Regions from separate parts of the Caballeronia sp. ATUFL_F1_KS39 genome, predicted to be linked through region 4. Evidence: riboswitches for the same ligand, from Rfam matches in the RefSeq annotation. Region 4 holds a riboswitch; each other region holds the start of a gene.
The links. A riboswitch is a leader RNA that binds a small molecule or an ion and turns the genes downstream of it on or off. The one in region 4 is predicted to bind cobalamin.
Positions count from the first base shown of each region.

Region 1: it holds a riboswitch for cobalamin, as region 4 does, so the genes downstream of both, cobW (cobalamin biosynthesis protein CobW) here and NCR93_RS03390 (TonB-dependent receptor domain-containing protein) in region 4, are expected to answer to the same signal.
Region 2: it holds a riboswitch for cobalamin, as region 4 does, so the genes downstream of both, NCR93_RS18005 (CbtB domain-containing protein) here and NCR93_RS03390 (TonB-dependent receptor domain-containing protein) in region 4, are expected to answer to the same signal.
Region 3: it holds a riboswitch for cobalamin, as region 4 does, so the genes downstream of both, cobG (precorrin-3B synthase) here and NCR93_RS03390 (TonB-dependent receptor domain-containing protein) in region 4, are expected to answer to the same signal.

Region 1 is NZ_JALQDZ010000036.1:174,329-177,808, forward strand. It holds gene cobN (cobaltochelatase subunit CobN) at 1-760, opposite strand, end outside; gene cobW (cobalamin biosynthesis protein CobW) at 766-1,851, opposite strand; cobalamin riboswitch at 1,973-2,230, opposite strand; gene NCR93_RS17980 (cobalamin biosynthesis protein) at 2,298-2,702, shown strand; gene cobO (cob(I)yrinic acid a,c-diamide adenosyltransferase) at 2,952-3,480, shown strand, end outside.
Region 2 is NZ_JALQDZ010000036.1:178,711-182,190, forward strand. It holds gene NCR93_RS17990 (cobyrinic acid a,c-diamide synthase CobB) at 1-474, shown strand, start outside; gene NCR93_RS17995 (DUF1289 domain-containing protein) at 471-716, shown strand; gene NCR93_RS18000 (CbtA family protein) at 751-1,533, opposite strand; gene NCR93_RS18005 (CbtB domain-containing protein) at 1,543-1,776, opposite strand; cobalamin riboswitch at 1,806-1,932, opposite strand; gene NCR93_RS18010 (histidine phosphatase family protein) at 1,981-2,547, shown strand; gene NCR93_RS18015 (DUF1428 domain-containing protein) at 2,607-2,978, shown strand; gene hmuQ (heme-degrading protein HmuQ) at 3,029-3,343, shown strand; gene NCR93_RS18025 (hypothetical protein) at 3,450-3,480, opposite strand, start outside.
Region 3 is NZ_JALQDZ010000036.1:162,522-166,001, reverse strand. It holds gene NCR93_RS17935 (precorrin-8X methylmutase) at 1-487, opposite strand, end outside; gene cobG (precorrin-3B synthase) at 480-1,748, opposite strand; cobalamin riboswitch at 1,813-2,001, opposite strand; gene cbiE (precorrin-6y C5,15-methyltransferase (decarboxylating) subunit CbiE) at 2,078-3,289, shown strand; gene NCR93_RS17920 (cobalt-precorrin-5B (C(1))-methyltransferase) at 3,296-3,480, shown strand, end outside.
Region 4 is NZ_JALQDZ010000003.1:98,526-102,005, forward strand. It holds gene NCR93_RS03370 (EVE domain-containing protein) at 33-491, opposite strand; RNA gene ssrS (6S RNA) at 571-752, opposite strand; gene NCR93_RS03380 (cell division protein ZapA) at 858-1,172, opposite strand; gene NCR93_RS03385 (ATPase) at 1,169-1,537, opposite strand; cobalamin riboswitch at 1,805-2,102, shown strand; gene NCR93_RS03390 (TonB-dependent receptor domain-containing protein) at 2,184-3,480, shown strand, end outside.

The DNA.
Region 1 (3,480 bases), on a different contig from region 4:
GCTCGACCACTTCGCGGCTCACGCTTTCCTTGAGCGACGAAATCGCGATCGGCAACGGATTCATGCCTTCTTTTTCGAGCGCTTCGATGAGCGCATCGAACACGGCCGTATTGCCCGATTGCAAATGCGCGCGGTAAAACAGAATCGCGGCGACGCTCGCGCCTTCGGTCCAGCGCGCCTGCCAGTCGTCGATGACCGCGATATCGCGCTCGGGATGATAGATCGCGACGGCGGGCAGCGGACTCGGCGGCTGCGGCTCGCGCCCGAAGCCGAACGCGCGATGCGCGATCGCGCGTAGAAACTCCTCGGCATTGCGCGCGCCGCCTTCGCGCAGATAGCGCGACAGCTCGCGGCAAAACGCTGCATCGGCCGTGCTCTTGCCGATAAGATTCGGGTCCTCGGTGAGATCGCCCGAAAACATCGCGAGCATCTGCTTGCGCTCTTTCGCGAGCGCGACGAGCCGCTCGATGCCGTACGGCCAGTACGATTCGCCGCCGAGATGATCGACGATCACGACCTTCGCGTGACGCAATACATCGTCGACATAGAAATCGACCGATGCGGGCTGACGCAGAAACGATTGATTCGCGAGCCGCACGTCGGGAAAGCCCGGCTCGAGACGCGGAAACGCGCTCGCGAGCAACGCGAGCGTCGTATCGGCGGAGCTGAGCACGACGACCGGCGCGCTCGTCTGATCGATACGCATGACGCCCTGCGCGTCGTCGACGAAGCCTCCCGGCGTCGTGCGGAGCAGATGCATCGCGGTTACGCCTGCACGGGCGCGCTCGCGAGCGCGGCGTCGAACGCGCGTTGCAGCGTCGCGCGTTCGAGGTCTTCGCCGATCAGCACGAAGCGGCTTTGGGTATTCGCTTCGCCCGCTTCCCAGCGGCGGTCGAAGTAACTGTCGAAGCGTCGTCCGACGCCTTGCACGACGAGCCGCATCGCCGCGCCCGGCAACGCAGCGAAACCCTTCACGCGATAGATCGTGTGCTGCTCGACGAGCGCATGCAGCGCGGCCAGCGCCTGCTCGCGCGATTCGACGTTGCCATGCACGACGACCGAATCGAACTCGTCATGATGATGATCGGCGTGGCCTGCTTCATCGGGCGAACCGTGATGATCGTGCCGCAAATGAATCGTCTCTTCCGATGCCGATTCGAGACCGAGCAATGTATGCACATCGAGCCTGCCCATCTGCGCGGGCACGATCTTCACTTCGGGCGGAATCTCGGGCCGCACGAGCGCTTCGACCTTTCGCAGCGCTTCATCATCCATGAGATCGGTCTTGTTGACGATGACGAGGTCGGCAGACGAAAGCTGGTCCTCGAACAATTCATGCAGCGGCGATTCGTGATCGAGATTGGGATCGGCCTTGCGTTGCGCATCGACGGCGACGGGATTCGCCGCGAACTGACCGCTCGCGGCAGCGGGTCCATCGACCACGGTCACGACGGCATCGACGGTGAATGCGTTCTTGATCGACGGCCAGTTGAACGCCTGCACGAGCGGCTTCGGCAAAGCGAGACCGGACGTTTCGATCAGCACGTGATCGATGCTCTCGCGCCGCTCGACGAGTTGTTCCATGACCGGATAGAACTCTTCCTGCACGGTGCAGCAGAGACAACCGTTCGCGAGCTCGTACAGATTGCGGTCTTTGGAGCCGGCTTCATCGTCGCAACCGATGCCGCAACCCTTCAAGATCTCCCCGTCGATGCCGAGCTCGCCGAACTCGTTGACGATCACCGCGATGCGCTGGCCTTGCGCATTGGAGAGGATATGCCGCATCAGTGTGGTCTTGCCGCTGCCGAGAAAGCCGGTCACGACCGTGACGGGAATCTTGCGGGTTTGCATCGTCGCTCCGTGGCTTCGGTTGCATGCGCTTCATGTCGCGCGATGCCTGGCAACGCGGCTGGATGAAAGGGAAACGCACGCTTTTATGGATCATGGGCCGCGCCGCATCCCCGCGACAGCAAGCCCCGCTCAAAGTCTGGCCGGTATCCGGGCTGACGACGACGCCGCTTCGCCTTCCCGCGCGTTTCTCACGCGCAGTGGCTTCGAAGCCGGCTTCCCGTACACGCGATGAAAATGCCGTGCGCGGTGAATCGCTTACCGTTGCGGGGGCAGCGCAGGTTGACGTGCGTTCGACGAATCGAAAGGAACGCGCCCTGCTTCCCGTTTAACTGCGCACGAGAGAATCCGCGCGCGAGCACCAAAACTGCGTGAAAGTCTAGGCCCGGCGGGCGCGAGCGTCAAGAAAGGTGGTAAGGTCGGCGCACATGGAATCCGTCATCGCTCACATGAATCAGCCCGCTGTCACGCGTCTTGCCGTGGGGATCGGCTGCACGCGGGGCGCGAGCGCCGACGCAATCGAGCACGCCGTGCGCGGCGCTTTGGGCACGCTTGCGTTCGGCGACATCGCCATCATCGCGAGCATCGACGCGAAACGGCACGAGGCGGGACTGCTCGCGTTCTGCGAGCGTCATCGTCTGACATTGCGCTTCTACGGCGCCGATGAAATCGCGCAAGCGCCGCGCACGGCGATATCGCATCATGCAATGGCGCATATGAACGTCGATGGCGTATGCGAGCCTTGCGCGCTGCTCGCGGGCAACGCGCGAACGCTCATCGTGCCAAAGACGATCGATTGTGGCGTAACCGTCGCGATCGCAGCGATGCATGCGCCCCGCGCGAACGGAACATGAATACCGGTCTTGCGGTCGTGCGCGGACGCGGCGTTTCGGCGAGCGGCTTCGCCACGACCGGTTTGAACTTGTCGCGGCAAAGCCAGACGAGAACGCCAAGCGCGACGAGTTCCAGATAGAGATAGAGCGCGTCCATTTGCTTGCTCCTCAAGTCGGTGATTACGTTGATTGCATGATGCCTGCCGTCTGTTAGCGCAGAATTAAGCCGCCGCCTGTTGTACGATACGGCCGTCTTTCTCTGGAGCTCCCGTGAAAACCGATACCGAATCGCATCTGCGCATGACCCAGCGCCGCAAGGAAGGCCACGAGAAAAAGCAGGCCGCCGCCGATCACGAGAAAGGCCTTTTGATCGTGAATACCGGCAACGGCAAGGGCAAGACAACGGCCGCGTTCGGCATGGCGGTGCGCGTGCTCGGACACGGCATGAAGCTCGGCGTCGTGCAGTTCATCAAGGGCGCGCTGCATACATCGGAGCGCGATTTCCTCGGCGCAATCGCGCATTGCGATTTCGTCACCATGGGAGATGGCTACACCTGGAACACGCAGAATCGCGAAGCCGACATGGCCACCGCGCGCAAGGGCTGGAACGAAGCGCGCCGCATGATCGAGAGCGGCGAATATCAGATGGTCGTGCTCGACGAACTCAACACCGTGCTCAAGTACGAGTATCTGCCGCTCGATGAAGTGCTCGACGTGCTGAAGGCGCGGCCCGCGATGCTGCATGTCGTCGTGACCGGTCGCCACGCGCCCGATGCGTTGATCGAACTTGCCGATCTCG
Region 2 (3,480 bases), on a different contig from region 4:
CCGCACGATGCCGACGCGCTCTATCTTCCCGGCGGCTACCCCGAACTGCATGCCGCGGCGCTCGCTTCGAACGAACGCGCGCGTGCATCGATCGTTGCGCACGTCGAGCGAGCGAAGCCCGTGGTCGCGGAATGCGGCGGCATGCTGTATCTGCTCGACACGCTGACCGACATCGAAGGCACGCGGCATGCGATGCTCGGCATCCTTCCCGGCGACGCGGCGATGCAACGCAAGCTGTCGCGCCTCGCGATGCAGCGCATCGACACGACGCATGGAGCGATGACCGGTCACACATTCCACTACTCGACGCTCGACACGCCAATGCAGCCGGCACTCAAGGCCGCTCATGCCACGACCGGCACCGAAGGCGAAGCGCTCTATCGGCATGGTTCGGTGTCGGCCACTTACATGCACGCTTACTGGCCGTCGAATCCGGCCGCGGCCGCTGCGCTCTTTCGCGGCGAATCACTATGACAACGACGCAAGACGATCTCGCTTTCACCATCGAACGCGCGAAAGCGCAGGAACCCATCGGCTCGCCATGCACCGATGTCTGCAAGCTCGATCAGGAAACGGGCCTGTGCCTCGGCTGCTTCCGAAGCCGCGAGGAAATCAAGACCTTCAGATCGATGGACGATGCCGCGAAGCTCGATCTGTTCGATGAATTGCTCAAGCGTCGTGCGGCGAAAGAGCAAACGAAAAGCCCGCGTTCCTGACGAAGCGCGGGCTTCATGAGCGACGCCGAACCGCTTACGCCGCAGCCATTCTTCTCACCGCCGGCCGCTCGAGTTCACGCGCTGCGAGCGCACCGAACACGAGACCGAGCGTCGTCCATAACAGCGCCTGCATGCCGATAGCGGCCACGCGGAAATTCCACAGCAGCGAAGCGGAGAAATCCGCGGGCACTTCATCGACGGACGGCAGCGCGACCTGCGCCGCCACGATCACGACGATATACGCAGCCGCCGCGATGAGCGTCGCGTTCCACCCGCCATGCCGCGCCACCATGCGCCGCTGCAAGCGCACGGCGAAGACGGCAGCCGCGATGGAAATCGCCACCATGCCGAAGAAAAGCGCCGTGCGCGGCCCGATGGTCTCGGCATTGCCGACAGCGGGCGGATTGGGCGGGTACTTGAGGAACGGCACGATGGCGACGCTCACGAAGCCGAACAGCGCGAGCAATGCCGACGTGCCGCGCGCGCGCAACGCGCCGAGCCGTCCATAAGCAAACGCGAACACGAGCGAGAAGAGACCGCCGAGCGCGGTGCCGAACACGGCGACGCCGGTCAGAAGGCCGAGGCCCGCTTGCGTATCGCGAGACACGAGCGCTTCGTCGCCGTGATCGTGCGAATGCGCTGGCGTGGCAGCCGCATCGGCATGACCGTGCTCATGTTCGTGTTCATGCTCGTGCTGTTCCTCGAACGCGATGGCGCGTGCCACCGACGGTTCACCGAACGCACGCGCGAAGCCGAAGCCGATCAGGCCCGCGACCAGTCCCGCGATCATGCCGCGTATCAGCAAAGTGCGAATCATGATGCTTCCTCAGTGGCACGGAAAGCCGAGCAAATGCCGGCCGTCATGCACGAATTCGTGGACGTACGTGCCCGAGAAAATCGACGTCGCGCCCTGTTCGGCGCCGACGAAATAGATTGCGATCAGCAGAATGAGGCCGATGAAGACGGCCCACGGCAACACTTCACGCACCGGAATGGGCACGGGTGCATCGAGTGACGGGGAAACCGGAGCGGAAAAGACCGGCGCGTTGGAAGCATTCATGGTGGTTCTCCAGGGAAAAGCGCGTCCCGATTGACGAAGAGCATGCAGCGGGGTCTGACTCGCGGCGCCGCGCTTTCGCGTTGACGTACCGCACACAGTGGCGCGACCGTGCCGGGTTTGCACCGGCTTCCTCGCACTGCAAGCTTGCCATTCTATGATGATCCGCTGCAAAGTAAAACGATTCCGATTCGACCGCCACCTGCCTTGGAACTCATTCTTCTCTGTCACGCCGCCACGCGCGCGATGAAAACCGGGCACTTTCCCACCGGCGACGAACCTCCCGAGCGCGATGCGCGCGCGCAGCTCGCGTCATTGCACGCCTTGCCCGACACGCGCGTGATTGCGAGTCCCGCGCGCGTCGCGCGTGAAACGGCGGCGTGGATCGCGGATGCATTCGAGATCGTTCCCGCGTTCGACGACATCGACTATGGCCGCTGGCGCGGGCATTCGATACGCGAAACGGGCGAGCGCGAACCGGAACATGTCGCTGCATGGCTCGCGGATCCCGATGCGCGTTCGCACGGCGGCGAAAGCGTCGCCATGCTCGCCGCGCGCGTCGCCGAGGGCTTCGCTTCGATCGACCGGCTCGACGCGGGGCGCTGCATCGTCGTCACGCATGCGATCGTCGTGAAAGTGGCGCTCGCGCATGCGCTTCGCCTGCCGCTCACATCGATCTATGGGATGAACTTCGCGCCGCTCTCGTCCACGGTGCTGGAACGCGCCTCGCCCGCCGATACGTGGACCGCCCTGAACTTCGCTCCATACGAATAGCTCAAAGCATACAGCGCATCGCGTGCGCGGTGCGCGTTCGACTCAACCAGGAGACTCAGATGGCGCATTACGTGGATGGATTCGTCGTACCCGTACCGATCGACAAGGTCGACGCTTATCGCCGCATGGCCGAAGCCGCCGGCAAGATCTGGCTGGAACACGGCGCACTGGAGTTCGTGGAAACCATCGCCGACGACGTGAAGCCCGGCAAGCTCACATCGTTTCCACAGAGCGTGCAGATGAAGGAAGGCGAGACCGTCGCGTTCTCGTATATCGTCTACGAATCGCGCGAGCAGCGCGATAGCGTCAACGCCAAAGTGATGGAAGACCCGCGCCTCAAAACGATGATGGAATCCGGCGAGACGCCGTTCGATCCTCAACGCATGTTCTTCGGCGGCTTCACGACCATCGTCGAACTCGGGCGCGACTGATCGTTCTTATCCGCTCAATCGAGTCACTACTTCGAAGGAACCGCATCGACATGTATATCGCCATGAACCGCTTCAAGATCGTGCCCGGCGCCGAAGCCGACTTCGAACGTCTGTGGACGAGCCGCGATACGCATCTGAAGGATGTGCCCGGGTTCGTCGAGTTTCATCTGCTCAAAGGGCCGATGAAAGACGATCACGTTCTGTATTCGAGCCATACGATATGGGCGAATCAGGCAGCCTTCGAAGACTGGACGCGTTCGGACGCGTTTCGCGCCGCGCATCGCAATGCCGGCGGCGAGACGCGCCAGCTTTATCTCGGTCATCCGGAATTCGAGGGCTTCGAAGTCATTCAGACCGTCAAATAGAGCGGTCAAGGCGCAACCGAACGTTCGCGCACTTTTCGGCGAGCACGCGCGTTTTACACACGTGTGAAAAAACGCGCTTCGCCGAAGCTGTCTTTTCAGACGTGTTCTAGGCCTTTGCGCCGCGCGCCATGCGCTGC
Region 3 (3,480 bases), on a different contig from region 4:
CGACCGGAAAGCCGAGAATGAGCGCGGGCTTCGGCGCGCCGGCATCGATCATGTCGAGCAGATGGAAGAGCGCGGTCGGCGCGTTGCCTATCGCGACGATCGCGCCTTCGAGTTGCGCACGCCATAGTTCGAGCGCGGCGGCCGAGCGCGTGTTGCGCATCGCGCGGGCGCGCTCGGGAATCGAGGGATCGCTCAAGGTGCAGATCACGCGGTTGTCGGCGGGCAAGCGCGCGCGTGTGATGCCCTCGGCGACCATGCGCGCATCGCACAGGATCGGCGCGCCTGCTGCAAGCGCCTTTCTTCCGATGCTGCCCGCGCCGGGCGAGAAGCGCAGATCGCTCACGATATCCACCATGCCGCACGCATGGATCAGCCGCACGGCGAGCTTCTCCAGATCGGCGGGAATGGCGGCGAGGTCGGCTTCGGCGCGGATCGTCGCAAAGGACTGACGATAAATCTCCGCGCCGTCGCGGATGTAGTCAAGCATCGGCATGGCTCCGGGCGAGCCGTTCGGCCGCCTCTTCGATGGTCAGATTGCGCGCGACGGCTCGTGCGTCGCGATGTAAGTCGTATCGTCCGGGCGCGACTGCGTAGAGCGTGACCGGAACCGGATGCGCCGCCGCGCACGAACGCTCGCAGCCGCTCAGATGCACCTGCGTCCCGTCATCCGAAGGCAGGAGCGCGGCGAGCCGGTGAGCATCGGCTTTGGTATCGGCACGGCTCTTTGCGCAGCCTTCCGAACCCGCGCACGCGATGAGGCGCGCGAGCGGTTCGTGCGCGCCGGTTGCAAGGCCGAGCGCGTGCAGCCCTTGCAGCACGTCATGCGCTGAATGCGCCGCGAGGCAGGGAATCAGCACGCTTTGCCACGGCGTCATCGTCAGGCGGCTTGCGCCGTGCGCGTCGGCGAGATTGGCGAGCGCTTCGAGCGTCGTCGCATCGAGACGGCCCAGCGGCGTTTGCGCACCCGCGTACCACGTCGCGCGATGCGGCTCCTCGTGCGCGCCGAGACGCAGCGATGCATCGGCGGGTGCGCGTGTCCATGTCGCGATATCGGCGTCGAAACGCAAGGCGTCGAGAAAGCGCGCAACGCCGATACGCGCAAGCAGATCGCGCATGCGATGTTCTTCAGGCGTCGCCAGCGCGAGAAAGCTGCGCAACACGTTCAGGACGAACATCACGAGATCGTCGCGCGAGATCGCGCCGAGCGCCGGATCGCGCATCGTTCCGGCGAGGCCGAATGCGAAGCGCGCGCCATCCTCGATGGCGGAAAGCCAAACATCGTGCGGATGATCGAGCATCGCGAGGCGCTCGCCGGCGTCGAGCTGGAGCGCGAATTTCGGCGACAGCGCATGCAGCGACGCATCGGCCTGCATCGCATCGACGATCCGCGCGGCGAGCGCGCGCGTGCCGTCGTCCGCGAGCGGGCTCAGCATTACGTTGCGGATGTCGTCTGCGCCCGCCGTCGACGGGCCGAGGCCCGCGTCGAGGGCGATGTCGACGAGCGCGGCGTGGGCATCGTCGCGAATGCCGCGCAGTTGCAGATTCGCGCGATTGGTCACTTCGATCACGCCCGAGCCGCACTCGCGAGCCGCGCGCGCGACGGCCCGCGCCGCCCGCGTGCTCAACACGCCGCCCGCGAGACGCAGACGCGCAAGGCCGCCATCGCGCGCGGGCACGATGCGCATCAGGCCCGGGCATGCGGAAGCACGCGGCGTTGCGTTGAGCGATGAGCGGTCGAAAGAATTCAAAAGCGTGACCCGTTGGGCTTCGCGCGTGATGAGCGAACCGGTACACCCCGCCCGGTCGGCGTCGCGCGAATGCGTTGGGTCGGCAGGTCTCTTGGCTGGCAGGTCGACATTCGCGCCGGCCTTCCCGGTAAAAACCAGTGGCAGTGGAGCGCGGACTCGCTGCGTACAATTGCGGGGGCAGCCACAGTTTTGCTGTGTTCCCTTTTAAGCCCTCGGTCTCACGACCCCGGGCGCCGACGGACCTGTATTATGCCCGCTTTTATCGACCCTCCGAGCGCTTCCGGCATGTATCCGGGAACGCGATCGGAATCGCAGCAAGGAGACCGCGCATGTCGAACTGGCTGACCGTGGTGGGCATCGGCGAAGACGGCTGGCACGGACTTTCCCGCGCCGCGCGTCGCGCGCTTCTCGACGCCCAGTCGATTCACGGCGGCGAACGTCATCTCGCGTTGCTGCCGGATCGCATCGCCGCGCGCCGCATGCCGTGGCCGAAACCCTTTTCGCTCGATGCCGTGCTCGCCGACCGCGGCGACGGCAAGACGCGCATCTGCGTGCTCGCGAGCGGCGATCCGATGTGCTTCGGCGTCGGCGCGACGCTCGCGCGCGAAGTCGCCAACGGCGAAATGCGCGTCATTCCCGCGCCGTCGTCGCTGTCGCTCGCGGCGGCGCGCCTGTGCTGGGCGCTCCAAGACGCCGTCTGCGTATCGCTCGTCGGGCGGCCGGCGGCGTCGCTGCTCGCGAATCTGCATCGCGGCGTGCGCCTCATCGTGCTGAGCGCGGACGGCACGACGCCCGCCGCCGTCGCCACGCTTCTGACCGCGCATGGTTTCGGCGCGAGCCGCATGACCGTATTCGAGCATCTCGGCGGCAGCGACGAACGCCGCATCGACGAGCGTGCCGACGACTGGCGCGAGCCCGTCGTTGCCGCGCTCAATCTCATCGCGATCGAGTGCCGGACGCACGCCGGCCACGCCGGGCCGCCGCTCACGCCCGGTCTCGCCGACGACGCCTACCGCCACGACGGCCAGTTGACGAAGCGCGACGTGCGCGCCGTGACGCTCGCGCGCCTCGCGCCGCAGCCCGGCGAACTGCTGTGGGACGTCGGCGCGGGCTGCGGCTCGATCGGCATCGAATGGATGCGCGCGCATGGCGCGTGTCGGGCGATCGCGATCGAAGCGAACGAGAGCCGTCAGCGTCTCATCGAATACAACCGCGATGCGCTCGGCGTGCCCGCGCTGCAACTCGTCAGAGGCGAAGCGCCCGCCGCGCTCGACGGCCTTCCCGCGCCGGACGCGGTGTTCATCGGCGGTGGATTGACGGTGCCGGGCCTGCTCGATGCGTGCTGGGCGCGTCTGCGTCAGGGGGGGCGGCTCGTCGCCAATGCGGTGACGCTGCAAAGCGAGGCGGCGCTCGTCGAATGGCGCGCGCGGCACGGCGGCGAGCTGACGCGCATCGGCGTCGCGCAGGCGGAACCGCTCGGCAGCTTCGACACGTGGCGTCAGGCGCTGCCGATCACCGTCCTGCACGCGAGCAAACCGTGATGCGTCATGCGTGAAGAGACGCCGGAGAAAGCCGCGCCGCTGCGCAGCGGCTACACGACAGGAAGCTGCGCGACCGCGACGAGTCTCGCGGCCGCGCGCCTCTTGCTGCTCGGCGAGACGAGCGAGCGCGCGGAGATCGTCCTGCCGAAGGGCCAGCGCGTGACGATGATGCTTTCGTTCTGCCGCCGTTT
Region 4 (3,480 bases):
TTAGTCGCAGTCGTGAAGTCGTAAGTTCCTTGTTAGACGAGGTGCTCGGTAATAAATCGCCATTGCGCTTCGGTCACGGGCGTGATCGAGAGCCGGTTGCCGCGCGCGAGCACTTGCATGTCGGCAAGCTCTGGATGTTCGCGCAACGCGGCGAGCGATATGAGCGGCGTCTTCTTCACGAACTTCACGTCGACGAGCATCCAGCGCGGCGTTTCCTGCGTCGATTTCGGATCGTAGTAATCGCTCTTCGGATCGAATTGCGTGGGATCCGGATATGCCGTCGAACACACTTTCGCGATGCCCGCGATGCCCGGCTCCGGGCAGCTCGAATGATAGAAGAGCACGCCGTCGCCGATCTGCATCTGATCGCGCATGAAGTTGCGCGCCTGATAGTTGCGTACGCCCGTCCACGGCAAGGTCTTTTTCGGCGCGTGCGCGAGATGATCGATGCTCGCTTCGTCCGGTTCGGACTTCATCAGCCAGTAGCGCATGGTCGTGTGCATGAATCGAAGAGCGAACGGCAGGGACAAACGAAAACGGCATCGGAAAAACCGATGCCGTTTCTTGAATGAGGTCCCCGCCACAGCCGCTAGGCCGGCATCCTGAACCTGGGTTCAAGATTGGTCGCGGTAAGCAACACTTCGGGTACATCGGACTAGCGACGCGCGCGCCCGTGCTGCAAGGTTCCGCAACCGTGCCAATGTAGCATTGGTTCAAGGAATATATGACCTTGGCGTACCAGGCAGGGAAACGTCACTCTACACCAATCGTTTGCCTTCTGCAGCCTCTTCAACCTACTTCGGCAGTTTCTTTTTTCGATTGACATTGCGCGCTGATTGACTCGACGCGCATCTGCCTTATTGCGCTTCGTGTTGCGCAATGACCGCGCCCAATTGCTCGTTCATCGAGTGCATCGTGCGGCGGATTTCTTCGGCGGGGAAGGCCTCGCCGTGACGCACGCTGTCCTGCAGCTTAAGCAATTCCGACGCCAGCGAAAGCGCCGCCATCACCGCGATGCGATCCGTGCCGCGCACGCTGCTTGCATTGCGCACTTTGTTCATTTCGGCGTCGACGCGCGCGACGGCTTCACGCAATGCGCCTTCGGTTTCCGGCGAGCACGCGAGACGATACGGCTGCCCGAGAATGGATACTTCGATCTGCGTGGTCGTCATGCCTTCTCTCCCTGATGATGCTCGCCGTGCAATTCCGTTTCATGTGCTTCCCGGGAATCGGCTTCGAGGAGATCGAGTTGATTGTCGGACTCGGCATGTTGCGCGGACTTGCCGCGCGGCAGCTTTTCGAGAATCGCGTTCAGGCGGATTTGCGCGTCGTCGATTTTCGCGGACAGCGAATCGCGTTCGGACTGCAGCGTATCGCGCTCTTCGCGCACTTGCGCGAGCTCGGCCTGCACGTTCGCATAGTCGGCGCGCAGCTGTTCGAGTTGTTCCTGCAGCGCTTGATGCGCCTGCTTATGGCGCTCGCTGATCTGGATCAGCCGGCCGATGTTTCCTGACAGTGATTCGAGTTCGTTGAGCATGTGCTGCGTCCTCTAAAGACCTCGCATTTTAGCGCGGTTCAACGGAGCTTCCGATAAATGTCTCGTTTCGAGACGTAACAACACGCGATCTAGCGCTTAATCCTTCGAATCAAACGCATGTCGCGATGCATTCGTGTGCAGAAAACGCGAGCGCCCCGCAACGCTCGTGATGACAGGCCGGCCGCTTCTCTTTCGCTTCTCGTTCGATTCGTCATGCGCCGCGCCAGTCTGGCCGCGCGGTTTTCTTGACGGCCCCGAACCGCGCTCCTACACTTGCCGCACTTTTGGTGCTCGCATCCGCGGATCTCGTGGATGCAGTCAAACGGGAAACAGGGAGCGAAGTCGCCGCAATCGACGACGAGCCAACCTGTGCTGCCCCCGCAACGGTAAGCGACCGCAACGCAAGTTGCAAGTCGTCTCATGCGCGTTTTTGCCGCGCGAGCGTGTCGAAATTCGTCGCACGCGCGCGACTGCAAGAAACGTGTCGATGCCACTGCGCGCCATGCGCGGGAAGGCGAGACGATTGATCGCCAGCCCGGATACCGGCCGGAGTCCGACGCATCGGCGCGCATGGCGCGGTGCGTTCGTCGCGCATCGTCCTCGCGGGGAGCGGGGTCGCGCTCACGCGAAACGGAACACTTCACACATGGTATTGCCACTGGCCGCGCTCAGAAGCGGTCTCTCCCGTCATGGCGCGCTCGTTGCGGCCATCGGCGCCTTGCCGTTCGCCGGCGCTGCACAGGCGGCCCAGACGGAAGACGGCACGCAAACGCTTGCGCCCGTCGTCGTCACATCGACGCGCGCGCCGCAGCCGCTTGCCGAATCGATTCCGCAGACATCGCTTTTTGACGAGCAGGACATCGCCGATGCAAACGCAAGCGACGCGCTCGGACTCGTCGCGCTCGCGCCCGGCGTGCAGATCACGCGCAACGGCGGACCGGGCTCGAACTCGGGGCTTTTCATACGCGGTGCGGCGTCGTCGCAATCGCTCGTGCTGATCGACGGCGTGCGCGTCGAATCGGCGTCGCTCGGCGCGGCACAGCTATCGCAATTGATGCTCGACCAGATCGGGCGCGTCGAGGTCGTGAACGGCAACGTGTCGGCGCTCTATGGATCGAATGCGATTGGCGGCGTCGTGCAGATCTTCACGAAGGAAGGCGAGGCGCATCCGCCGCGCTTCAACTTCGAGGCCGAGTACGGCAGCTATCACACGCAGCGGCAATCGGCGGGCGTGAGCGGCGCGCTCGACAAGGACGGCCGCACGACCTTCAGCGTGAACGTCTCGCGCGAGAAAACCGACGGCTTCTCGTCGATCGATCCGGGAATCGCGCCCGGCGCCAATCCGAACGCGAACGGCTATCTGAACGAGAGCGTCGCGGCGACGCTGCGTCACAAGTTCAGCGACAAGTGGGACGCGGGCGTGCGCTTCCTGCAATCGAACGGCATCAACAGTTTCGACGATGCCTATGGCCAGCCGACCGATATCAACGAAACGCACGATCGCGTGCGCTCGGCGTCGGTGTTCGCGAACGGCCGCGTCACGGATAACTGGACGGCGCACTTCACGATCGCGCAGGGACAGGACCGCGCGAACATCGAGCAGAACGGCGTCTATACGAGCCGTTTCGATTCGGAGAACCGGCAATATACGTGGCAGAACGACGTGCGGATCAGCGACGCGCACAAGCTGCTCTTCGGCTACGAGCATCTCGATCAGACGCTCGATTCCGATCAGTTCAGCGCGCCCGACCGTCATGTGAATTCGATGTTCGCGGGTTACGTGGGGCACATCGGCGCGAACGAGTTGCAGGCGAATCTGCGCCGCGATCAGTATTCCGATTTCGGCGGCGCGAACAGCTACTATCTGGGCTACGCGTATAACTTCGACGCGCACTGGAAGGCGAGCGCGAGCTATTCGGCCTCGTTTCGCGCGCCGAGCTTCG